Regions from separate parts of the Pantoea sp. CFCC18179 genome, predicted to be linked through region 1. Evidence: predicted binding sites of a transcription regulator. Region 1 holds the regulator's gene; each other region holds the start of a gene.
The links. Region 1 encodes Fur, which represses iron uptake genes when iron is present. Its sites were predicted from a motif close to ATAATAATGAGAACNACTATCAA; they were not measured.
Positions count from the first base shown of each region.

Region 2: ACPUC7_RS20350 (TonB-dependent siderophore receptor) is a predicted target of Fur. The motif match lies at 2,631-2,653, and genes of this name have one in related genera.
Region 3: ACPUC7_RS06500 (TonB-dependent receptor domain-containing protein) is a predicted target of Fur. The motif match lies at 1,550-1,572, and genes of this name have one in related genera.

Region 1 covers NZ_JBNBPM010000005.1:144,365-148,630, reverse strand. The annotation lists gene glnS (glutamine--tRNA ligase) at 1-1,326, shown strand, start outside; gene ACPUC7_RS11995 (hypothetical protein) at 1,562-1,957, shown strand; gene fur (ferric iron uptake transcriptional regulator) at 2,017-2,466, opposite strand; gene fldA (flavodoxin FldA) at 2,821-3,351, opposite strand; gene ybfE (LexA regulated protein) at 3,488-3,763, opposite strand; gene ybfF (esterase) at 3,929-4,266, opposite strand, start outside.
Region 2 covers NZ_JBNBPM010000014.1:48,086-52,351, forward strand. The annotation lists gene ghrA (glyoxylate/hydroxypyruvate reductase GhrA) at 1-600, opposite strand, end outside; gene treA (alpha,alpha-trehalase TreA) at 809-2,482, shown strand; gene ACPUC7_RS20350 (TonB-dependent siderophore receptor) at 2,691-4,266, shown strand, end outside.
Region 3 covers NZ_JBNBPM010000002.1:401,234-405,499, forward strand. The annotation lists gene ACPUC7_RS06485 (siderophore-interacting protein) at 1-470, shown strand, start outside; gene ACPUC7_RS06490 (PadR family transcriptional regulator) at 561-1,100, shown strand; gene ACPUC7_RS06495 (Rdx family protein) at 1,193-1,480, opposite strand; gene ACPUC7_RS06500 (TonB-dependent receptor domain-containing protein) at 1,701-4,022, shown strand; gene ACPUC7_RS06505 (hemin-degrading factor) at 4,072-4,266, shown strand, end outside.

The DNA.
Region 1 (4,266 bases):
ATCAACAAAGGATTGGCTTACGTTGATGAACTGTCTGCTGACGAAATCCGTGAATATCGCGGTTCGTTGACTGCACCGGGCAAAAATAGCCCGTATCGCGATCGCAGCGTGGAAGAGAACTTAGCGCTGTTCCAGAAGATGCGCGATGGCGGCTTCGAAGAAGGTAAAGCCTGCTTGCGTGCCAAAATCGACATGGCTTCCAGCTTTATCGTGATGCGCGATCCGGTGCTGTATCGCATTAAGTTTGCCGATCATCATCAGACGGGCAGCAAATGGTGCATCTATCCGATGTACGATTTCACCCACTGCATTTCGGATGCGATTGAAGGCATTACGCATTCACTGTGCACCTTGGAATTCCAGGACAACCGTCGCCTGTACGATTGGGTGTTGGATAACATCACTATTCCAGTGCATCCGCGCCAGTACGAATTCTCGCGCCTGAATCTGGAATACGCGGTGATGTCTAAGCGTAAACTGACGCAGTTGGTGAGCGAGAAGGTTGTTGAAGGTTGGGACGATCCACGCATGCTGACTGTTTCCGGTCTGCGCCGTCGTGGTTACAGCGCGGCTTCAATCCGTGAATTCTGCCGCCGCATTGGTGTGACCAAGCAGGACAATATCGTTGAGATGGCGTCTTTGGAATCATGCATTCGTGACGATCTCAATGAGAACGCGCCGCGCGCCATGGCGGTAATGGATCCGTTGAAGGTGGTGATTGAAAACCTGCCAGCGGGTCACGAAGAGATCCTCACCATGCCGAATCACCCAAGCAATCCGGAGATGGGCACGCGTGAAGTGCCATTCAGCCGTGAAGTGTGGATTGATCGCGCTGACTTCCGTGAAGAAGCCAACAAACAATACAAACGTTTGGTGCTGGGTAAAGAAGTGCGTCTACGTAATGCCTACGTGATTCGTGCCGAGCGAGTGGCGAAGGATGAAGAAGGCAACATCACCTGCATTTACTGCACCTGTGATGTGGATACCTTGAGCAAGGATCCGGCGGATGGCCGCAAAGTGAAAGGTGTGATCCATTGGGTTTCCGCTATTCATGCACTGCCAGCAGAATTCCGCCTGTACGATCGTCTGTTCAGCGTGCCAAATCCTGGAGCGGCGGAGGACTTCCTCACCACCATCAACCCAGCTTCACTGGAAATCAAGCAGGGCTTCGTTGAGCCAGGTTTGCGTGAAGCTGCGCCAATGGCAGCGTATCAGTTTGAACGCGAAGGCTATTTCTGTTCTGACAGCGTCTACTCGCAGCCATCCAAATTGGTATTCAACCGTACCGTTGGCCTGCGTGATACCTGGGCAAAAATCGGCGATTAATTGTTTTTGTTTCTAGCACCATAAGATAACGAAAGGGCGAGCAATCGCCCTTTTTTATTGCCTGCATTTGGCCTCAAACAACCATTTATGCTGATTCGCTAATAATGTGCTAATTGCCTTTCTTGCGACTATTCTGACTTTAGCAAAATTAATCCATTTGCCAGTGTGAAAAACTTTTTTTCAGGTAGGCTATGCGCTCTCAGACGTTGCTCCGCGGGTTATCGAAGGAAGAAAAATGACAAGTCTCGCTCTGGAAGCCAAACACAGCGTGGTGGTTTTACATCAGCTTATCGAACGTATTTTTAACCAGGCAGAAGGTAGCGATGACAGCATTGATCTGTTTTTATCGCACTTTCATCCCGAATTTAAAATGGTGACGCCGCAAGGCAAACAGATGGACATCCATGAAATGGAAACGCTGTTTCGCCAGTTGCATGGTCAACGCGAAGGGATGCGCATTGCCACCAGCGAGCATGCCATCATTTCGCAGCAAAGCCAGGAAGTGACAATTCAGTATCGTGAATTGCAGATGATGAATGGCGTCAATCAAACTCGCATCTCATTGGCGGTGCTGGATTGCAGCACGCCGATTCCGCGTTGGCGCTATCTGCAAGAAACCTTCGTTGCCTAATTCAGACGTAAAAAAACCGGCTTAAGCGCCGGTTTTTTTATACTGCATAGCACACTCGATTATTTATCGTGGAGCGTATCGTCTTCGCGGCAGTCTCCCAGAGCACAGTGACCATACAAGTACAGGCTGTGGTTGCTGAGCTTGATACCGTGGCGAGTGGCAATTTCACGCTGACGCGTTTCGATTGATTCATCGCTGAATTCGATAACCTTGCCACAATCCAGGCAAATCAGGTGATCGTGATGATGCTGCTGAGTCAGTTCAAATACGGATTTACCGCCTTCGAAGTTATGACGGGTTACGATGCCCGCGTCGTCAAACTGGTTAAGAACGCGATATACCGTTGCCAGGCCAATCTCTTCGCCCATATCGATCAGGCGTTTATACAAATCTTCCGCACTGACGTGATGGGACTCGGGTCCGGGTCCCTGAAGCACTTCCAGAATTTTCAGTCTGGGGAGAGTGACTTTCAGGCCAGCCTTCTTCAATGCGGAGTTGTTGTCAGTCATGCGGATATTGTCCTGTTACTTTGCTAGTCACTTACGGCGCAGGGGCCTTGAATGTTTAGGTCAACGCGCATTCTCATTTGCGTCTCATTATAGAACTCAAGCAGTGAAATGAAAACCAAGGCAACGTCCTTAATCACCATTAGCGGTAAGGATAATGTCTCTAACGTCTTCAAGACGTTTGGTTTTTGGATTCCATTTCACTCAGCCTCATTCTACTGCCAGAGGAATAAGCGGATGACCATTGCGGGTATTCTACAGATTTGCGGGGAAAAGTTAAAAAACCGTAGCTATTATTTTTATAGGAAATTCCGTTGCCCGATGTGAGTCAGCGCCCACATCGGGAAGAGAAGGGAATTAGGCTTCGATAATCTCTTTCAATTGCAATTCGTCAAAGATTTGCTTCACCCACTTCTCAACACGGTCGTTGGTCAACTCTGGCTGACGATCTTCGTCAATCGCCAGGCCGAGGAAGTGTTTGTCATCCGCCAAACCTTTCGACGCTTCGAAATGATAGCCTTCGGTTGGCCAGTGACCGACGATCACCGCGCCGTTTGGCTCAATGATGTCGCGAATGGTGCCCATCGCATCACAGAAGTACTCGGCGTAATCTTCCTGATCGCCACAGCCAAACAGCGCAACCAATTTGCCGTTGAAGTCGATCTCTTCCAGCGTCGGGAAGAAATCATCCCAATCGCACTGCGCTTCGCCGTAATACCAGGTTGGAATGCCCAGCAGCAGGATATCGAAGGCATCGAGATCTTCTTTGGCGCTCTTAGCAATGTCATGCACTTCGGCGACATCTTTACCCAGTTGTTTCTGGATCATTTTTGCAATGTTTTCAGTGTTGCCGGTATCGCTGCCGAAGAAAATGCCTACGATTGCCATGAGTTAGGTAGCCTCTTAAATCCTGAGTGTGGAAGTCAGTCAATTGACTGCACAGATATGCGAATAATAGCAGACCGGGAAAAAGCGCGGAACTTGTAAAGCCACGACATTTGTTCCTGCGTGCGGTCTGCGCGCGTTACGACAGTTTGAGCTGCGCCAGCAGCATTTGTTCAATCAATTCGCTGCGGCTGATGTTTTGCTGGTCGGCCAGCGTGCTCAGCGCATCAACCGCCTCGCTGGACATTTTCAGCTCGACACGACGCAGCCCACGCACTTTATCGCGCTTGAGCTGATTACGTTTGTTGATACGCAATTGTTCATCGCGCGTCAGCGGGCTGGTTTTCGGGCGACCAGGACGCCGCTCGTCTGCGAAGAGATCAAGCGTTGTACGGTCTGTTTGTTCTTTTGCCATGGTTTGTAAAACTGAGTGGGCGCGAACGGCGGAAAGGCGCTGCGCGATTAAAACATTATCGGCCCGACCGCGGCGAAAATATCCGCGGCAAATTTTTAGCGCGACATCATACTCCAGCGCCTTCCCTGACGCCAACCCTAAAGCATAGACAGCAAGCTTTTGCTTTTACAGGTTAAAAAAACGTCGAACCGCGCGCAAAACCGCATCAGGTTTCTCGGCGTGCACCCAATGTCCCGCGCCGCTGATCACATGTGCGTGCGCTTGCGGGAACTGGCGAAGCAGGGCGTCGCGATGCTGATTATCCAGATACGGCGAATCGCCACCGCGAATAAACAACGCCGGATGCGGCCAGGCCGGGACCTCTTGCCAGCCTGAAATGGTGCTGTAGTTGTCCCATAACACCGGTACATTGAAGCGCCATTCGCCATCGGCGAACGATTTCAGGATGAACTGGATTACACCTTCTTCAGCAATATGCTGGCGCATCACTTCAGCGGCTTCAC
Region 2 (4,266 bases), on a different contig from region 1:
GGTGGGCAGCAAATCGATCAGCACTTGCGTGCCATCGAGAAACGCGTTGAGTTGCTCGCGCCCGTGGAAACTTTGCACGCCATCCATCTGCTTTGGCGAACGACTCCAACTACGCAGCGGAAATCCCCACTGCCGCAAACTTTCCAGCACGCTGCGACCTAACACGCCCGCACCAAGCACACCAATGGTGAAGTTTTCACGATTCAGTGCGGGGAGTTCTTGCCACGTTGCCTGCTGCTGCAATTGGCGATATTCGGCAAAACGGCGGAACCAGCCCAACACGCACCAGTTGGCATACTCCTGCATCTGGCGCGCCATGCCGGTATCTTCCAAACGGAATAATGGGATGTGCTGATGCAACATCTGCGGGTTATCGCGCAGTTGTTTGAGGATCTCATCAACGCCTGCGCCCATGGCAAACACGCCCTTTAGCTGGCGCCCCGCCAACATCTCAACCGGCGGTGAACGCACCACCGCGTAATCGGCCGGCGCGTTATCGCCTGGCTGCCACAAGCGCACCTTGGCTTGTGGCAAACGCTGACGCAATCCTTCCAGCCAGCCCTGCGGCGCCAGCGACGGGTGATACCAAATAATCTCCATACGGCTCTCCTTTTTTTTGCTTCAGCCTCAGGCAAATGGCGTTGCAGGGCAAGCAAAAAACATTGCGCTAATACAATTTCTCGCGTGATTAATTCCGGGCGCTTCACATTTCCGCCGCTGTGTGCGGCTAAGCGATGCGATAGCGACTAAAGTTGACTGAGTGGTCAATGCGTTAGCACACCACCTTTTCGGACAAGGAGAAAAACCGATGATAAAAACTGCCGTATTGACGCCTGCGCGTCTCACTGTGTTACTGAGCGCCGCGCTGTTTGCCAGCACCGTTCAGGCCGACGATAACAGCCGCATGCTGAGCAATCAGCCGCAGCCACCTGATGTACGTCTGGGACCGTTATTCAATGCGGTGCAGCAGGCTAAGTTTTATCCGGATCAAAAAACCTTTGCCGATGCGGTGCCTAAATATAATCCGTCCTCGATTTTGGCGGATTGGCAGATGCAAAAAGGCCAACGTAATTTCGACCTCAAACACTTCGTTGATAGTAATTTCACGCTGCCAAAAGAGCAGGACAAATATGTGCCACCGACCGGGCAAAGCCTGCGCGAGCACATTAACGGCTTGTGGCCAGTGTTAACCCGCACCGCGCAAAGCGCCAGCCAGTACGATTCATTGCTGCCACTGCCAAAACCTTACGTGGTGCCGGGCGGACGTTTCCGCGAAGTCTATTACTGGGATAGTTATTTCACCATGCTCGGTTTGGCGGAGAGCAATCACTGGGATCGCGTGCAAGACATGGTGGATAACTTCGCCACCGAATTGGATAAATATGGCCACATTCCCAACGGCAACCGCAGCTATTATCTCAGCCGCTCGCAGCCGCCGTTCTTTAGCTTGATGGTGGATTTGCTGGCGACGCACAAAGGTGATGATGTTTACCGCCAATACTTGCCGCAATTGCAGAAAGAGTACGATTACTGGATGGCGGACAGCGACAAAGTGGCGGCCGGACAAGCCAGTAAGCGGGTGATTAAACTCAGCGACGGCACGCTGCTCAATCGCTATTGGGACGATCGCGATGCACCGCGTACCGAATCGTGGCTGGATGATATCAACACCGCCAACAAAGCGCCGGAGCGCAATAAGCAACAGGTGTATCGCGATCTGCGTGCCGGCGCGGCGTCGGGCTGGGATTTCAGCTCGCGCTGGTTTACCGATGCGCACAATCTGGCCTCAATCCGCACCACGCAGTTAGCGCCGGTTGATCTGAACAGCCTGCTGTTCCATCTCGAGCAAACGCTGTCTAAAGCCTCAAAACTGGCGAAGCAGGATGACAAGGCGCAACAGTTTGCCGCTGACGCCGAGAAACGTCAGGCGGCGATCAACCGTTATCTGTGGGATGACAAGCAAGGTTGGTACGCCGACTACGATTTCCAAAAAAAGCACGTTCATCCGCAGTTAACCGCCGCGACGCTGTTCCCGCTGTATATGCAAGTGGCGAGTGAAAAACAAGCCGATCGCACCGCCAAAGCGGTGGAGAAACAACTGCTGAAACCGGGCGGATTGGTGACCACTACGGTGAATAATGGTCAGCAATGGGATGCGCCGAATGGTTGGGCGCCGCTGCAATGGGTGGCGGTGGAAGGTCTGGAGCATTACAAACAACCGCAACTGGCGCAGCAAATTGGTCAGCGCTTCCTGCAAAACGTGCAGGCCACTTACGACAAGGAGCACAAACTGGTCGAGAAGTATGTGGTGGAAGGCGCGCAATTAGGCGGCGGTGGCGGCGGTGAATATCCGTTGCAGGATGGCTTTGGCTGGACCAACGGTGTGACGCTGAAGCTGTTGGATAAGTATTGCCCGAAAGATAAAACCTGTAATAGCGCCGGTGATATTCCGAATATGCCAGCGTTGAGTGCCGCGAAATAAGCGAGTTCCCTCACCTTGATGTAGTGGTCACCATAAATGGCGACCCTACGAATTCGATGTTTATCTGCAACAACGGTCGCCATTCCTGGCGACCGTTTTTCTCACACCCTTCATACAAAAAACTCACACCTTGTAACATTCCGCGCAAAAGATAATAATTCTCAATATTATACTGATAGCTATTCCCACTAAAATAACAGGAACCCTCATGACCTCGCTGTTTTCCCTTAATCGTGGGCGCGTGTTGTGCGCGCTGGCGTTGGCTTTACCTGCCGCGACTTTCGCTGAAGAGTCGATTGTGGTTAGCGCGCAGCCACAAGAGAGCGCCACCTCGCCAACGCAAGGTTATCTTGCGACCCACAGCAGCGGTGCCAGCAAAACCGATCAGCCGCTGATTACTACGCCGCAATCCATTTCGGTGGTGACGCGTCAGCAAATGGAAGATCAGGGCGCGCAGGATCTCAATCAGGCATTAGGTTATACGCCAGGTGTATTCACCAACTTTGGCGGTGCGGCGACACGCTACGACACCATCGCGTTGCGCGGTTTCCACGGGGGCGATGTTGATAACACCTTCCTTGATGGCCTGCGCGTAATGAGCGACGGCGGTAGCTTCAACATCCTGCAAGTGGAAAACTGGTTCCTCGATCGCGTTGATGTGATTAAAGGCCCCTCCTCCGCGCTGTATGGTCAAACCGTGCCAGGCGGCTTGGTGAATATGGTTAGCAAGCGGCCACAATTTGCCGAAGAAGGTCATTTCCGCCTGTCCACTGGCACCAACGCCACCAATAGCGCGGCTTTTGATTACACCAACGCGATTAACGATCAGTGGGCGTTTCGTCTCACCGGTATCACGCGCAACAGCGACACCCAATACGATCATACGCGCGAAGAAAAATACGCTATTTCGCCACAATTGATGTGGCAGCCGAGCGAAGATACCAGCTTGCTGCTGCGCGCCTACTTGCAAAAAGATCCGTCCGGCGGCTATCACGGTTCGGTACCGGCGGAAGGTACGCTTTACAGCCATAACGGCCGCAAGCTGAGCGATGGCTTCTATGAAGGTGACAGCGCGCTCGATCAGTTCAAACGCCACGAACAGATTTACAGCTATGATTTCACCCATCGCTTCAACGATGTGTGGTCGGTGCATTCCACCGGCAGTTACAGCCACTCCAATACCGCGCTGGATCAGGTGTATCAAATCGGTTGGAATACGGCGAATCCAGACCTGCTAAACCGCTACTTCTCCGGCGAGCGTTCATCGCTGACTTCATGGGCCAACGATAACCAACTGCAAGCCGATTTCGCCACCGGCGCGGTGCAGCATCGCGTGACGCTGGGCGCTGAATATCATCGCTACAAAAATGACATCACCGAGGCCAGCGGCTTAGCCAGTTCGCTCAATGCGTGGAACGGCGAAGAAGTTGGCACCATGCCGGATTTCGCCTGGACCGCGCAAACGCGCCGTTATTATCAAACCGGACTCTATTTGCAGGATGAATTGCAGTTGGATCGCTGGCATCTGGATCTGTCCGGCCGCTATGACCGCATCGTGTCAGAAAACGGCACCAGCCGTCGTCAGGATGATCACATCAGCGGACGCGCGGCGCTGCTGTATGCCTTTGATAATGGCATCTCGCCATACGTCAGCTGGAGCCAGGCGATTACGCCAGCTTCCTTAACCGCTCCTGATGGCAACCAGCTGAAACCCACCACTTCTGAACAGTATGAAGCCGGTGTCAAATACCAACCGGTTGGCACGCGCGATATGTACTCGATTG
Region 3 (4,266 bases), on a different contig from region 1:
ATTTCTATATCCACGATGGTGGCGTTGCCAGCAGTTGGGCGCGGGACGCCAAAGTCGGCGATCAAATAGCCATGGGCGGGCCGCGCGGTTCGTGTGTCGCACCTGTGGATTACGCCTGCCAGATTTACGTCTGCGATGAGACCGGTCTGCCGGCTTTTAAACGCCGTTATGCCGAAATGCAGGCACAGGAAATTCACCTGCTAGTCTATGCCGATGAAGCCACGGGCCGCGATTATCTTGGCGAGTTGGACAACGTTAAGATTACCTGGCTGGGGAGCGGCACCATGCAGGCGGAGAACCTCGGCCCAATCATTGCGCAACTGGATAAAATCTCGCTGCCGAGTGAAGAGTATTTCATCTGGCTGACTGGTGAAGGGGAAGCGGTGAAGTTGCTGAGCGACTATTTCACCCAGCGTCGTGGTGCGCATACCGACTTCGTGCGTGCGGTGGCTTACTGGCATCAGAAATAACCGACAATCGCCCGCGCGCTGCCGCCTGTGTTGAATTTTGCCAGGCGGCAGACTACTATCAACCTCCCTAAATTGATGCTCAGGAAGGCAATGAAACAGCTGCGGGATTTTCCATCTCACTCCGAACATGCACAGCGTGCTATCTGTGCGGGTGCACGCAAAAAGCGTCGCGAACGGATGTTGGATGCCAGCGATATCCGCCTGTTAATGCTGCACTTTCTGGCGATTAGCTCCGCGCACGGTTATGAGCTGATCAAATCGGTTGAAGAACTCTCCAAAGGCGAATATTCCCCCAGCCCCGGCATTATTTATCCCAATTTAACCTTGCTTGAAGAGATGGATGCGATTCGCGTGGTCGATGCGCAGGCATCGCGCAAAGCCTATGCGTTGAACAGCAGCGGGGCAGCTTTGCTGGCGCAGAATCGTGACAACGTTGACGCAATCATTGAGCGCTTAACCTCACTGGCGATTCTGGTGAATAACCGCAGCATTCCGCAGGTTGAGCAAGCGATTCATCTGATTAAGCACACCCTGAACCACCGCTTGGCGCAGGAAGATATCTCCGAGCAGGCGCTGGAAATCGTGATTAATGCGCTGCACGAAGCGGCGGAGAAAATCGCCAAAAGTTAGCGTTTGCCATCGGTCACCATAAATGGCGACCCTACAAATTCCACCCGTAGGGTCGCCATTTATGGTGACCGTTTCGCTGGCCGCAGTGATAGTTAACTCTTCTTCTTATCCACATGCCCCAGCGCGCGGTCTGGCCAACACACATCGCGCACGCGCTGCTTCAATGCCGCGGCATCGGGGAATCCGCCTTCCTGCTTACGTTCCCAAATCACCAAATCATCAATACGAATCTCGAACACGCCGCCGGTGCCAGGCTTCAGCGTGACCGCACTTAAATCCTCGGCAAAAGTATGCAGCAGTTCTTGCGCCATCCAGGCGGAGCGCAGCAGCCAGTTACATTGCGTGCAGTAATGGATGGTAATCGCGGGTTTTTGTGACATGGCTGTTGGGTTCCTTATCAATCAATTAACAAAATGTGCTGTCCAAGATACATCTTAGCTTACTTCTAGTTGATAATGATTACCACTTGCATTACATTCCTGTCGAAATCATTTATTACATAAAATAAGTCCACATTTTTCTACGGTCTTTTAACAAAAGCCCGTATTTTCGGCAGCAAGCAAGTGAGCGAATACTAACAATTAACCAGGTATTTCGCGCATGTCTTTACTCTTTCAGGGATTCACTCAGCAACGTCTGTTTAAAGTTGCCATCTTATCTTCCGCGATTCACGCCGCGTGTAGCTTTGCCGCCAGCGATGAAGCCGAGCTGACCGTCACTGCGCCAAAACAGCAGGCCGGCAACAAAACCACCATTACTGCACAAGAACTGCAAAAACGCGGTGCCAACGATTTTGGTTCAATCATGCGTTACGAGCCGTTAATCAGCGCTACCGGTTCCAGCGGCGGATCATCGGCGGGGAAAAGCGGTTTCGACCGCGCAGGTTACACTGGCTATAACATTCGTGGTCTGGAAAGTAACCGCGTCGGCATGGATATCGACGGCATTCCGATCCCCGATGCCACCGGACGTCCTTACGTTAGTCGCACCGGTAACAACACTTTCGGCATTGGCCGCGATTACATCGATCCCTACATGTTCGGCAGCGTTGATATTGAGAAGGGCGCGACAGCGGTTGATCAGCCCAATACTTCGATTGGTGGGAACGTCTCATTCCACAACAAAACCGCCGACGATTACCTCAGCAGCGAAAAAAACACCTACTTCGGTTACCAAAGCGATTACGACTCCTCAAATCGTAGCTGGCACAACGGCATTACTGCCGCCGCCGGGGATGATGAGTTGCGCGGCCTGTTTGTTTACAGCCGTCGCGATGGTCAGGAAACGCAGAACAACAGCGGCGTAAAAGATGCCTATCCGGCCAACTGGCATTCGGATGCGTTTATGACCTCAGGCATTTGGCAGCCAAACGATCAGCACAAGCTGAGCGCCACCTTTGATTACTATCACAAAACTAACCACAGTCATTACGATACCTGGGATACCAGCGGCAATACCGTTTGGGGCACAGCGCAGCAGCAGAGCGACACCCGGCGCTGGGGCATCAACCTGGCCGATGAGTGGACGCCCTACAACGACGTGATTGATACGCTGACCACGCGGATTTACTGGCAGCAAACGCAGGCGCACGACAATACTTATTTGCCGACCAGCGCCAGCCAGTACGGTTTTGTTTACTCGGATTTCAATGTTGATACTTACGGCTTCGACACGCGTGGCACCAAAACCTTGGGCCGTCATGAGTTGAGTGCCGGTTTCAATGCGCGTCTCGATAATAGCGAGCGTCCGTTCCGCCAGGCACCGACGCCGAGCACTTACAGCGTCATCACTCAACCGCAATCCGACAGCCGCATGTTTGCCGTTGCCGGTTATGTGCAAGATAAGATCAATTTCGATCTTGATAGCCACAACTTCGCCATCATTCCCGGCGTGCGCGTGATGTATCAAAGTACTAAGCCAGAGAATCTCGGCGATCTCACCACCGGCAGCGCGGTGCTGACCGAGGAGCAAGTGGCGGCGCTGTACGGCAAAACCAACTCCGACACCCAAGTGTTGCCGTCGCTGACCTTCCAGTACGATCTCACGCCAGCGTTGACCACCTATCTGCAATACAAACGCGGCGTGCAGTTCCCGACGACCAGCCAGCTGTACGGCTCATGGAACCTGGGATCGAGCTATGCGGGTAGCGCGCAGTACGCGTTAATCGGCAACACCGATCTGAAAACTGAAACCAGCAACAACTTCGAGTGGGGTTTGAAAGGCCAGGCAACCGAAGGCGTGACGGTGAACACTTCGGTGTTCTACAACCAATACAAAAACTTCATTGCTTACACCCGTTATCGCCGTTCGGCCAATCCTGAGATGTTCGTCAATGTGCCGAGCAACATCTACACCAGCTATCAGGCTGAAAACCGCGATAAGGCCTACATTTATGGGGCTGAGATCTCGACCAAAGTGAACTACGGCACTTGGTTCTCGCAAGTGGATGGCCTGAGCAGCACCTTTGCGCTGGGCTACAACGAGGGTAAATCCAAGTCGAGCTATGCTGGCGACAAATACATCGATCTCGACAGCGTTGCGCCGTTGAAAGCGATTGTCGGTTTAGCGTGGGATGACAAAGCGCGCGGCTACGGTGCGGCGTTAACGGCGACCTTCGTTAAAGGTAAGCAGGCCACCGCCACCAACCGCGAAAGCTACACCAACACCGGAACGGCGATCACCGATGCCACCAGTGAATACATGCGCGTTCCGGGCTATGGCATGGTGGATGCCACCGCATATTGGCAGGCGACGAAAAACGTCAAGCTGAGCGGCGGCATCTACAACATCACCGATCGCAAATATTGGGACTACACCAGCAGCCGCACGCTGACCAGTACCAATGAGCAGGAACGCAACGACATCAACCTGGCAGTGATGCCGGGCCGCACCTTCCAGTTAGGTGTCAACGTCGATTTCTAACCCCTTTTCGCCCTGCGGTGACGCAGGGCATTTTCAATGGAGCAAGCGCATGAACCCACGTTACGATCACTATCTGGCGCTGAAAGGCGAACATCCAAAAAAGTACGCGCGCGATCTCGCGGCGTTAATGGGCATTGGCGAAGCGCAGCTGTGTGAAGCGCGCATTGGTCAGGATGCGCAGGCGCTGAAGCCGGATTTCCCGGCGTTGCTGGCCGCGTTAGCGGCAGTTGGCGAAACCAAAAGC